2 regions of the Cupriavidus sp. GW822-FHT03E04 genome follow, and region 2 is predicted to be linked to the other one. Evidence: predicted binding sites of a transcription regulator. Region 2 holds the regulator's gene; the other holds the start of a gene.

Evidence for each region. The regulator FNR, encoded in region 2, switches genes on or off when oxygen is low (the NO sensors DNR and NnrR bind a similar motif). The targets are predictions, from matches to a motif close to TTGATNNNNATCAA.
Region 1: a site for FNR is predicted at 3,048-3,061, ahead of AC1RQC_RS21920 (TraR/DksA family transcriptional regulator). Genes of this name have one in related genera too.

Annotation. Positions count from the first base shown of each region.
Region 1 is NZ_JBXANI010000014.1:216,922-222,774, forward strand. Features, by position in the region: gene AC1RQC_RS21905 (HlyD family secretion protein) at 1-695, opposite strand, end outside; gene AC1RQC_RS21910 (zinc-dependent alcohol dehydrogenase family protein) at 922-1,929, opposite strand; gene AC1RQC_RS21915 (universal stress protein) at 2,127-2,957, shown strand; gene AC1RQC_RS21920 (TraR/DksA family transcriptional regulator) at 3,234-3,614, shown strand; gene AC1RQC_RS21925 (BCAM0308 family protein) at 3,698-4,201, shown strand; gene AC1RQC_RS21930 (phosphoribosyltransferase) at 4,323-4,985, shown strand; gene AC1RQC_RS21935 (bifunctional acetate--CoA ligase family protein/GNAT family N-acetyltransferase) at 5,087-5,853, opposite strand, start outside.
Region 2 is NZ_JBXANI010000013.1:246,175-252,027, forward strand. Features, by position in the region: gene ccoG (cytochrome c oxidase accessory protein CcoG) at 1-1,211, shown strand, start outside; gene AC1RQC_RS20785 (membrane protein) at 1,279-1,497, shown strand; gene AC1RQC_RS20790 (hypothetical protein) at 1,500-1,745, shown strand; gene fnr (fumarate/nitrate reduction transcriptional regulator Fnr) at 1,832-2,557, opposite strand; gene AC1RQC_RS20800 (sulfite exporter TauE/SafE family protein) at 2,856-3,620, shown strand; gene AC1RQC_RS20805 (hypothetical protein) at 3,644-4,084, opposite strand; gene scpB (SMC-Scp complex subunit ScpB) at 4,211-5,287, shown strand; gene rluB (23S rRNA pseudouridine(2605) synthase RluB) at 5,293-5,853, shown strand, end outside.

The DNA.
Region 1 (5,853 bases), on a different contig from region 2:
CCGGCAGCACCCGCGGGCAGGAACACCGTGAAATACATATCGGCCAGGTTCAGCAGCGACGCCACGCGGCCGCCCGCCGGCAGCACCGTGCCGACCTCGATCACGCGATACTCCACACGCCCGGCCACCGGGGCACGGATGGTTGCCTCATCCTGCAGGATCTTCAGGCGGGCAATCTGGGCATCGGCCTCCGCGATCGCCGCGTTAGCCTCGCCAAGCGCGGCGCGCGCGCCGGTCACGCCCGCGCTCTCGCCATCCAGGCCAAGCTGCCGGCGATCGCGCTCGACGGCAGAAATCTGGCGGTCCTGGTAGAGCTTGACCGCCTCGGTCAACTCCAGCCGCGCCAACCGCTGGCGGCTCGCGCGCCCCTCGATCTCCGCCTGCGCGCGCGACGCCGCCTGCACGGCACGCTCGCGGGCTGCGGTGGCAAGGCTGAGTTGAGTCAATAATTCGGCGTCATCCTGCCGGGCCACCACGGCGCCCGCAGCCAGGGCATCGCCCTCGCGAACCGGCAGATCGATGACGCGGCCCGGATACTTCACCGCCACGTCCAGGCGGCCGATCTCCATGCGCCCATTGCTGTGGGCCACATCCGCCGGCCACGGGTCGCGCTGGCTGCCAAGCCACCACACGGCGGCTCCAATGGCGCCAGCAACGAACAATACCGCTATACCCCAGCCTGGTTTGAGTTTCATCGGCTACCTGTGCACCTGTGCGCTGAATGATGGAATGCCGCCGGGCGCGCCAGGGGGTTCAGGGTGTCGGGCAAAGGGGGGAAGGGGAGACGACAAAGACAGACCTTGATCCGCGGGGCGACGGCGTAGGGTCCAATGCTATCCGGCGGGGTGGGGCGTGGACTTGATCTAGCGCAAGTTGGTGCCGAAGGGGGCACTTTTTGGAGGGGGAGTTCTAATTAGGCGATTAAGCGATGCGCAGTACCGCCGCGCCGGCCAGGCGGCCCGCGCGCAGGTCGGCCAGCGCGGCATTGGCCTGCTCCAGCGGATAGACCGTGGTGGTGGTGCGCAGCGGCGTGGCCTGGGCGATCCGCATCAGTTCCAGCCCGTCGTCGCGCGTGAGGTTGGCCACCGACACGATCGACCGCTCCTCCCAGAGCAGGCGATAGGGGAAGGCCGGAATATCGCTCATGTGGATGCCACCGCAAACCACGGTGCCGCCCTTGGCGACGGCTTGCAGCGCCATCGGCACCAGCGCACCCACCGGCGCGAAGATCAGCGCGGCATCGAGCGGCTGCGGTGCGGGCTGGTCGCTTGGACCGGCCCAGCACGCCCCGGTGTCACGCGCGAACTGGCAGGCGGCGGTGTCGCCGGGGCGCGTGAAGGCAAAGATCTCGCGCTGCTGGGCGACGGCGATCTGCGTCACCAGGTGGGCCGCGGCGCCAAATCCGTAAATGCCGATAGACCGGACCTTGCGGGCGTCCCCCGCCATGCGCAGCGTGCGGTAGCCAATCAGGCCCGCACACAGCAAGGGCGCCGCATGCTCGTCGTCGTAGTGCTCCGGGATGGGGAAGCAAAAGCGGCTGTCGGCCACTACGTACTCGGCGTAGCCGCCGTCGCGCGTATAGCCGGTGAACTGCGGCGTATCGCACAGGTTTTCGCGACGCGCCGCGCAATAGCCGCAGTGCCCGCAGGTCTGCCCGAGCCACGGCACGCCGACCCGGTCGCCCGGGGCAAGGCCCGTCACGCCTGCGCCACAGGACTCGACCCTGCCAACGATTTCGTGTCCGGGAATGAGGGCGGCTTTCGGGTGCGCGAGTTCGCCGTCGACAATGTGCAGGTCGGTGCGGCAGACGCCGCAGGTGCTCACCGCGATACGCACTTCGCCTGGGCCGGGGTCTGGCACGGGGACGCGCGCCAGGCGCAAGGCCGGCCCGGTGCCGTCGAAAATCATGGCGCGCATCGTCTCGTGCATGGTGACGTCCTCGGCGGTGCCCAGCATTTAGCCTAGGTCACGCTGACGGTTGCCGCTTGATCCGTATCCATGGCGTACGCGAGGCGCCAGCCCCTGTGCAGAAGGTATCGGCTTGACCTGAGTCAATAGCCACGTCCAAACGCTTCCTAGACTGGATTCAGGCTCCCAAACCCAAACCTAAACCGCACAGGAATGTTATGGAATACGCCAGCATCATGGTCCACCTGGACACCAGCCCACGCGCGCTGGACCGGCTTGAAATCGCTGCCCGGCTCGCCGTGGCACGCCATGCCCGGCTGATCGGGCTGTTTGCCGGCTTTATGCCGGATGTCGCCTGGTTTTACCTGATGGAGGGTGCCGCGACCTATATCAACGAGGACCGCCAGCGGCGCAGTGAGGCGCGCGAGGCGGTGCACCGGCGCTTCCTGGCGGCAACGCAGGACCTGGGGATCGAAACCGAGTGGCGGGCAGTGGATGGCGATCCGTTGATGATGGCGCTGCGCGAAGTGCGCGAGGCCGACCTTGTGGTTGCCGGGCAATACGATCCGGCCGACCCAGACAGCTTTGTCGCGACCCAGTTCCTGGAAACCCTCATCCTCGACGGTGGCAGGCCGGTTCTTGTCATTCCATTCGCAGGCCAGTTCGCTGTCCCCGGCGCACGTGTCATGGTGGCTTGGAACGGCGGACGCGAGGCCACGCGCGCCTTGCACGACGCCATGCCCTTGATCTGCGGCGGGCAGGCCAAGGTGCTTTGCGCGCAAGGTACCGGCGCGCGGCCCGATGCGAGCCTGCCGGGCCATGCCATGGCCGCGTTGGCAAGCCATGGCGTCCAGGCAGAGTTTGAACACTGCCAGGAAGGATCGGACATCGCCATCGGGGAAACCTTGCTCTCGCGCGCGGCGGATTTTGGCGCCGATCTGGTGGTGATGGGCGCCTACGGGCGCGGCCGCCTGCGCGAGTTGGTACTGGGTGGCGTCACCAGGGCTTTGCTGGACACCATGACGGTGCCCGTCCTGATGTCACACTAGTCACATCAACTGCCGGCATGGCGCGGGCGCGATATCCGCGCCCGCGCGCACCATGGCTGCGGCCGGCTCCGCGCATGGCCGGAAGTGAGATTGACGCAGATCATGCTAACCGGCAACCACCCACCTATATTGAAGCTTGAAGCGGAACGAGGGTTCAGCGCGCCACGCCGCAGGCACTTCGTGCCGGCGGCCCATCACTTGATCTGGCGCAAGCGGCCTGCCCGATGTCATCGCATCATGGATGTGGATCCACCTTGCCGCGCCCGGGAGTCGACGATGTCCGATTTAACGAAAGAGCAGCTCTCCAGCCTCGTCGCCTTGCTGGACAGCAGAGAGCAGAGAATCCGTGGCCAGATGGACGCCGCAGCCGTTTCCCGTACTGTGTCCGCCGAGCGCGAAGCGAGCGACGACGCGGATCTCGCTGAGCATGGCACCGAGGAGCGCATGGACGATGCCGTGGCCGAACACTACCGCATGGAACTGGCCGACATAGCGGTGGCGCGCAAGCGGATCGCCAGGCTCAGCTACGGCGTGTGCGTGGACTGCGGCGAGCCCATTCCTTATCCGCGCCTGCAAGCGTATCCCACGGCCAAACGCTGCACCCCGTGCCAGCGCAAGCACGAGCACATGTTCGGGGCGCCGAGCGGTATGCGATGAGCATGGGCGGGCTCGCCAGGTGAGTCCGCAATACTGCAGGCAGGCCGCGTGGGCGCTGCCCGATTCGATTTCAGGAGCCAGACATGAAAGTCCGTGAGCGTTCGAGCCAGGTCAGGCCGGCCCGTTGGGACCGGCTTCCCCAGGATCCCATCCACGATGCCTACAAGCAGCCGGAGCAGGCGCCCGCCATCGCTTCCTGTCCCGCTTGCCACGCGGTCCTCCTGAAAGGACGTTGGCAATGGCGGGCCGTGCCGCCCGGCGCCAAGGCGCTGATGTGCCCGGCCTGCCACCGCATCGCCGACCATGTGCCCGCGGCGCAGTTGACGCTGGATGGGGCGTTCCAGCGGGAGCACCGGGATGAGATTCTCGGGCTGGTGCGGCACCGCGAAGCCCTGATGAGAGAGAGTCATCCGATGGAGCGCATCATGGCGACGCAGACTCAGGAGGATCGCATCACCATCACGACCACGGGCTTTCACCTGGCACGCGATATCGGCTCTGCCGTGCATCATGCGTATCGTGGCAAGCTGGAAATCGACTATCCCGACGCCGACGAGACCCTCTATGTTCATTGGCACCGCGCTTGAGGACCGTCATGGCGCGCATTGGGGGCCGTCCAGTCTGACAGACACCTCGCCTTACGGCGTCGATGGAAGTCGCTAGCCGGCTAGCCAGCTAGCTGGTCCCTCACCGGCAAAAGGTGATGTCATGACTTTCCAGGACAGGAACGAGGCCGCCGAGCGGCTAGCCGAAGCGCTCTCCGGGTACGGCGACGCCCATCCCCTTGTGCTGGCCATTCCACGGGGTGGCGTGCCGATGGGCAAGATACTCGCCGACCGGCTCGGCGGCGAACTGGACGTGGTCCTGGTCAGGAAGCTAGGGGCGCCATTCGACCGCGAGATGGCGGTCGGCGCGGTCGATGAAAGCGGCTGGGTCTACGTGACGCCCTACGCGGCACGAGTTGGCGCCGACTCCAGCTATCTCAACCAGGAGCGCAACGAACAGCTTGCATTGCTGCGCCGCCGCCGCAAGCAATACACGCCGGGGCGCGCCGCGCGTGCGCTGGACGGGCGCACGGTGATCGTGGTGGACGATGGGCTTGCCACGGGCGCCACCATGATTGCCGCATTGCATGCCGTGCGGCAGCAGCATCCTGCCCGGCTGGTATGCGCTGTGCCCGTGGCCGCGCCGGCTTCGCTCGCCGAGGTGCGGCGTTACGCGGACGAGGTGGTCTGCCTGCGATCGCCGGCCAATTTTTCCGCTGTCGGTGAGCATTATCGGGAGTTTCCGCAGGTTGAGGATGAGGAAGTGGTGGCTTGCCTGGAGGGCGATCCGGGGCAGCACGGGGTGGGGCGTTTGGCGGGACGGTAGTAGGGGTGGGCGTTCTGGAGGCGGTGCTTTTGGTCTTTTCCGGCTGCTGCCAGCCTCTGGCAGCCTGGCCAGTTAGGGAAAGGCGGGCGGCTAGCGCAATGTCATGGCCCATTGCCTGAGTTCGACCCCGTCAGCAAGAGGCGGAGTTCCACGCCGTCGCTGGCAGGCTGGCCAGTGCGCAGAACGTGGATACCGCTGCTTTCGGCGAGCCTGAGCATCGCCCTGTTGGTTGCCAGCGTGGTCCCGACCAGCTCCCGCGTGCCGCGTGCGCGGCAGTAGGCCACCATCTTGCCCAGCAGCAGGCTGCCGATGCCCTGGCGCTTGCAATCGGAGCGCACCGCCACGGCGAACTCAGCGCGCAGGTTGTCGGGGTCGGCTACGGCCCGCACTTCGCCCAGGATGGCCGGCTGCTCGCCGATTGCCGCGCCGACGGCGACGAATGCCATCTCACGGGCGTAATCGATCTGGGTCATGCGTGCGAGCTGGCTGTGCGGCGGCTGGCGGATCATGCAGAAGAAGCGCATGCGGATGTCATCCGGGGTCATGGCGGCAAAGAAGGCCTGGTAGGCGGGCTCGTCTTCGGGATGCACCGGGCGCAATAGCAACGGTGCGCCGTGCCACGCCACGGTCTCCTCCAGTTCCTTGGGATAGGGCCGGATGGCAAGGCGGGCGGCGCCTGGCTGCGTAGCCGCCGCCACGCCGATGCGCGTGTCCAGGGCCAGCACGCCCGCGCCGTCGGCCAGCAGCGGATTGATATCGAGTTCGGTGATTTCCGGCAGGTCGCATAGCAGTTGCGACAGCCGGATCAGGACCTGGTATAGGGCGTCATGGCAGATCGGCGGCTGGTCCCGATAGCCTGCAAGCAGCT
Region 2 (5,853 bases):
TGTGGCCCCAGGACGTGATCTACCTTGCCGTGCTGCTGGTGATCTCCGCGGTGTCGCTGTTTCTCTTCACGGCGATCGCGGGGCGGCTGTTTTGCGGCTACGCTTGTCCGCAGACGGTGTACACCGAGATCTTCATGTGGATCGAGCGGCATGTGGAAGGCGACCGCTTTGCCCGCATCCGCCTGGACGGCGATCCTTGGAGCGTGCGCAAGCTGCGCCTGAAGGCCACCAAGCACACGCTCTGGATCGTGATCGCGCTATGGACGGGCTTTACCTTCGTCGGCTATTTCTCGCCCATTCGCACGCTCGGCGCGCAGGTGCTGAGCCTCTCGCTGGGTCCGTGGCAGACGTTCTGGATGCTGTTTTACTCGTTTGCCACCTGGGGCAACGCCGGCTTCATGCGCGAGCAGGTCTGCAAGTACATGTGCCCGTATGCGCGCTTCCAGAGCGTGATGGTGGATCGCGACACCTATGTGGTCACCTATGACGTGGGCCGCGGCGAGCCGCGCGGCAGCCGCTCGCGCAAGGCGGACCACAAGGCCGCCGGGCTGGGCTCGTGCGTGAATTGCAGCATCTGCGTGCAGGTCTGTCCTACTGGCATCGATATCCGCGATGGCCTGCAATACGACTGCATTGGCTGCGGCGCCTGTATCGACGCCTGCAACCAGGTCATGGACAAGATGGCTTACCCGCGCGGGCTGATCCGCTATACGTCCGAGAACGCCATGCGCAGCGCGCTCTCCGAGACCGTGGCGCGCAAGCGCCTGGTGCGGCCGCGCACGGTGATCTACTCGGTGATCTGGCTGGCGCTGGTAGCCGGCTTCATGGCCTCGCTGGCCATGCGCACGCCGCTCAAGGTCGATATCATCCGCGACCGCGGCGCGCTGGGGCGGGAAGTGGAAGGGCGCTGGATCGAGAACGTGTACCGGCTGCAGCTGATCAACACGACCGAGGCGCCAATGCGCGTCGCCGTCAGCGCGGGCAGCGATGAGCTCAAGGGCCTGGCCGTGGAATATGATCACGCTGCCGGCAACCTGGAGCCCACGTCCAATCGCCTGATTCCCATCCGGGTGCGCGTGCCTATCGAGTCCGCGGCGCAGGGCACGCACAAGATCGAGGTCACAGTGACCGCGGTGCCCGACGAGGGCGCGGGGAGCCATGGCGCGGAGATTCGACAGAGCACCAGCTTTATCGTGCCGCGCAATCTATGAGGCGGCAGAGACGCTGGTTGCACCAATCCGTACGCAACATACGCGATCTAGATCTAGAGGAGGCCAGATGACGCAGCAAAGTAATCCCTGGTGGAAGGAGCCATGGCCGTGGCTGCTGATGAGTGGGCCGTTCGTGGCCATGGTGGCCTGCGGGGTCACGATCTGGCTGGCCATGACCCATCCGGATCCGCCCATTGAGGAAGGGGTGGCGCGCCACGGACTGGTGGTTGAGAAGGCGGGCAGCGCGGCACGCCAGGCAGCGCCGGTCGCGGCGCAAGCGAGGTGATCATGAGGCTACGCTGGCTGATGTGGGTGCTGTGGCCCGCTTTCCTGGTCGCCGGGCTGACGACCGCGCTGGTATTCTCCATGGTCGATCCCGGCGACCTGCGCTTCTTCGGCCAGCCGGTCGAGGCATCGCGGGAGGCGGTCTACACCGTGGGTTTCCTGATCGCGTGGGTGCTGTGCGCGCTGTCGAGCGGCTTGACGCTGTACACCATGCCCACGCGGCTGGCGGACACGGACGAGCTGGAGTGATTGCGATGCGCGCCTTGCCGGTTCAGGCCAGCAGGCGCGGCATCGCGGCGAGCCGCCGCGGGCGAGGGCGGCGCGCGACGTGCAGGTCAGCAGGACTTGTTGACGATCTGCTTGATCCCCACCATGTCGACCAGCTTGACGTGGCGCTGGCGGATCTGGATCAGGCCGGCTTCCGCAAAGCGCGAGAACAGGCGGCTGACGGTTTCGAGCTTGAGCCCCAGGTAGCTGCCGATTTCCTCGCGGCTCATGCGCAGCACGAACTCGGAGGCCGAATAGCCGCGCGCGGACAAGCGCTCGGACAGGTTGATCAGGAAAGCGGCAAGCCGCTCCTCGGCGCGCATCGATCCGAGCGTGATCAACATGACCTGGTCCTGCGAGATCTCCTTGCTCATCAGGCGCATGAACTGATGCTGCAGCGACGGCAGGACGTTGGACAGCGTCTGGAGATCGCCAAAGCGTACCACGCAGACTTCGGTATCTTCCAGCGCGGTGGCGTCCGACGCATGCTGCATCTCGCCAAGGCCGTCGAGGCCGACGACTTCGCCGGGAAGGTGGAAGCCCGTGATCTGCGAGCGGCCGTCTTCCATTGTCAGGTGGGTCTTGAGCGTGCCGAAGCGGATCGCGTAGACGGCGGTGAGAGGATCGCCGAGGCGGTACAGGGTTTCGCCCTTGCGTACGCGCACCCGGTCCTGGACCAGCGTATCCATCTTTTCGAGGTCCTGCTGCGACATGCCGACGGGCAGGCAGAGCTGGCCGAGCGAGCAAGTGGAGCAGCGGGGCGACATCTCGGTAATGGGAATGGTGGTGAGCAATTGGGGCCTGTCGGTTTAGCGCAGTCAGTCAAGCGCGATGTGGCGGGCGCATTGAGTTGAGAGCTTGACGTTGAGAGTCGTCGGTTGGAAGCGCTATCCACATCGGCCTGGCGCGCGGGTCTTGCGGCAGTGCGCTATCTGTGCAGCGCGGCTTGCCGTGCCCGTCGTCATGTTGTGCGAGCGCGCTGGTGTGCGCGGGCGCAAGGCCTCATGTTGATAGCGCCTCTTGGAGCTGCGGGGGCGCGTTCGCCGCATTTTACCGCGCCAGACGTTGCGATTGTGTGATTGGGAGGAGAAGTTGACCATAGGCGTGCTTATCAGCGTATTTACCTTGGCTTTGCTGGGCGGCGTGCACTGCGCCGCCATGTGCGGCGGGATCGCGCTGGCGGCGGAGCAGGGCGGCGTTGCGCGCGTGCCTGCCACGGTGCTCCGGCGTCCCGGCCATTGGTTGCTGGAACTGCTTGTCATGCATGCCGGGCGGCTGAGCATGTATGCGGTGCTGGGAGGCTTGCTGGGCGCCCTTGGCGCCGGCGTCTGGAAGACGCAGTACCTGCCGCTGCAGCGCTGGCTGTTCGGGGTCGGCAGTGTAATGCTGGTGCTGTCGGGCTTGTGGATGTTGCGCGGGCGCACCATGGGTACGGGTTGGCTGGAGCGGCTCGCCGCCCGGGGCGCGGGTGGCTTGCTGCGCGGCCTTGGTGCCGTCGGGGCGCGCTTGCCGGCTGTGGCCCGGGCGTATGGGCAGGGCCGGTTGCTGCGCCGCTACGGCATGGGGCTAGCCTGGGGGCTGGTCCCGTGCGGCATGGTGTACGGTGCTCTTGCCATGGCGTTGCTGGCCGGCAATGCCCCGTCGGGCGCGCTGGTGATGGCCGTGTTTGGCCTGGGCACCCTGCCGAACCTGCTGGTGATCTCGGGCCTGTCCGGCTATCTCAGGCAGCTTTCGCGGCGCCCGGCGTTGCGGGCTGGCGCTGGGCTTGCGGTGGTGGCCTTTGGCTTGGCCGGGGTGGCGCGCGCGCTGCTTTTGCCTGAGACGCTTGCCGCGCATGGATTCTGCCTGGTCTTCTGAAGCGCTGCTTCGTGGTGTATCTGTCACTTCTTCGCTGAGGTAGCTGTGCGAATCGGTTGCAGGTTTGCCAGGGAATGCCATACAATCGCAAGAACAGCGATATCGCGCACGTATTTCATCGTGGCATCGTCAGGTAGCATCCGCTGCTCAGGGATGCATGCCAGGAACACCCAGGCAGGCATCAGCGCCAGGGACCGTTCCCCATCCGCCGTCCGGTTCAAAAGATTCGGTTCAAAAGACCAGCTACGGCAGGGCGGGGTGAAATAGGCCAGCAGGCCCGATATCCGTATTTTCTTGCACCCGGCGCGTTCGATGATAAACGCCGCGCCGGACAGGTCCGCCACATCAGGGGGAAGGCGCGACGCAAGGGCTCCGTCGACTGGCAGATAATGCCGGTGGCCGGGCGATCTCCTGCCGGTCAGGTCCGGCACCCGATGCAATAAAAGAAGGCGCACGGCTGGCATGCATCAAGCATGCGGTTGGCTGCGCGGCCAGATGGCGGTGGCAATCCCTACCGCTGAACCCGCAATCTCCAGTGCGCCCGGGATCAACCGGGGCGCAGGTGCAAAGACAGGCTGCACGCAATCAACATGAATACCCAAGAGGCGAAGATCGTCCTCGAGACCGCGCTGATCTGCGCGCAGGAACCCTTGCGCGTCAATGACTTGCGCCGGCTGTTTGCCGACGACGTCGGTGCCGACACCATTCGTGTGCTGCTCGAAGAGCTGCGCCGCGACTGGGAGCAACGCGGCGTGGAACTCGTGGCACTGGCCAGTGGCTGGCGTTTCCAGAGCCGCCCTGTCATGCGTGAATACCTGGATCGGCTGAATCCTGAAAAGCCGCCCAAGTACTCCCGCGCCGTGATGGAGACGCTGGCGATCATTGCCTACCGGCAACCGGTCACGCGGGGCGATATCGAGGAAATCCGTGGTGTCGCGGTCAGCACCGAAGTCGTGAAGAAGCTCGAGGACCGCAGCTGGATCGAGGTGATCGGCCACCGTGACGTGCCCGGGCGGCCTGCGCTTTATGCCACCACCAAGAACTTCCTTGATGACCTTGGCCTGCGCACGCTCGATGAATTGCCGCCGCTGGAGGACATCCAGGCCCAGGCGCAGGTCGCGCTGCTGAATCAGGAGCCGATTGACTTCGAGGCGCTGGGCAAGGTGCCGGCGGATAGCGACGAAGAGGCATTCGCGGAACCTGGCGCTGATCAGGCCGGCGCTGCCGCGCTGGTTGCGGCGGATGCCGGAGAGGGTGAACCGACCTCTTCCGGCGTGGTTGCCCACGACGGTCTTGCGGCCGGCGCCATGGATGGCATCGCCGATTTGGTGGATGCGTTTGAAAGGAAGGAGGCCTTGGCGCAAGCGGAAGCCGGGTTCACACCCGCGCCCGAGGCCGAGGCGGAAGTGCCGGCGACGCCCGGGCCAGGCAGTGAGCCAGGGAGCGAGCCGGTGTCCGCCGAGCCCGCCGGCGCGCTGTCTGGCGACATAGCCGCGGAGCAAGCCGTCGAAGACGGTGAAACAAATGAGCAAACGGACACGCCCGCCAACGGTTACCACGTACAAGTGGCCTCCGGCGAGCAGGCGTCCGAAGTCCCGGGGGCGTCCACGACGAATCCGGCGCACCCCAGCGAGCACGACGAGCACGACCAGCGCGTGTCCAACTGAACACCATGCAACATCCGAATGTGAATACCTTGTCCGATTCTGATCAAGACGTCCGCCAGGCGGATACGCCGGCCGGCGATGCCGGCAATGGCGCCGAAGGCGGCGCCGGCACCGATGGCGCGCCGCGCCGCAAGGGCCTGCGCCGTGGCTTGCGCAATCTGGTGGCCACGCGCCGCCAGGCCGCGCAGGACCGCGACGGCGACCGTGCCGCGGACGGCGGGGCGGCAATCCCTGCGGGCGGCCCCGATGCGGACGCCGCGCAAGACGTGCGTGGCGACGGCGCAAGGAAGGGACGTACGCGTGGCAAACGCAAGCTCGCGGAAGGCGAGGCTGTGCAGGCCGGCGAGCAGCAGGGCGAACGCCCGGCGCCGCGAGGCCGCCGGAACTTCAGCGGTGACAATGCCGAAGGCGCAAGCGAAGCTGGCGGAGAAGCCACGGGCGAGCGCCAGCGTGACGGCGCGCGCGCCAACCCGAACGGGAATGGCGCCCGCAAGCGCAAGCCGCAGCAAGGCCAGCAGCCGCAAGGCGCGGCTCGCCGTGGTGGCGCCGAAGGGCAGCAAGGTGGC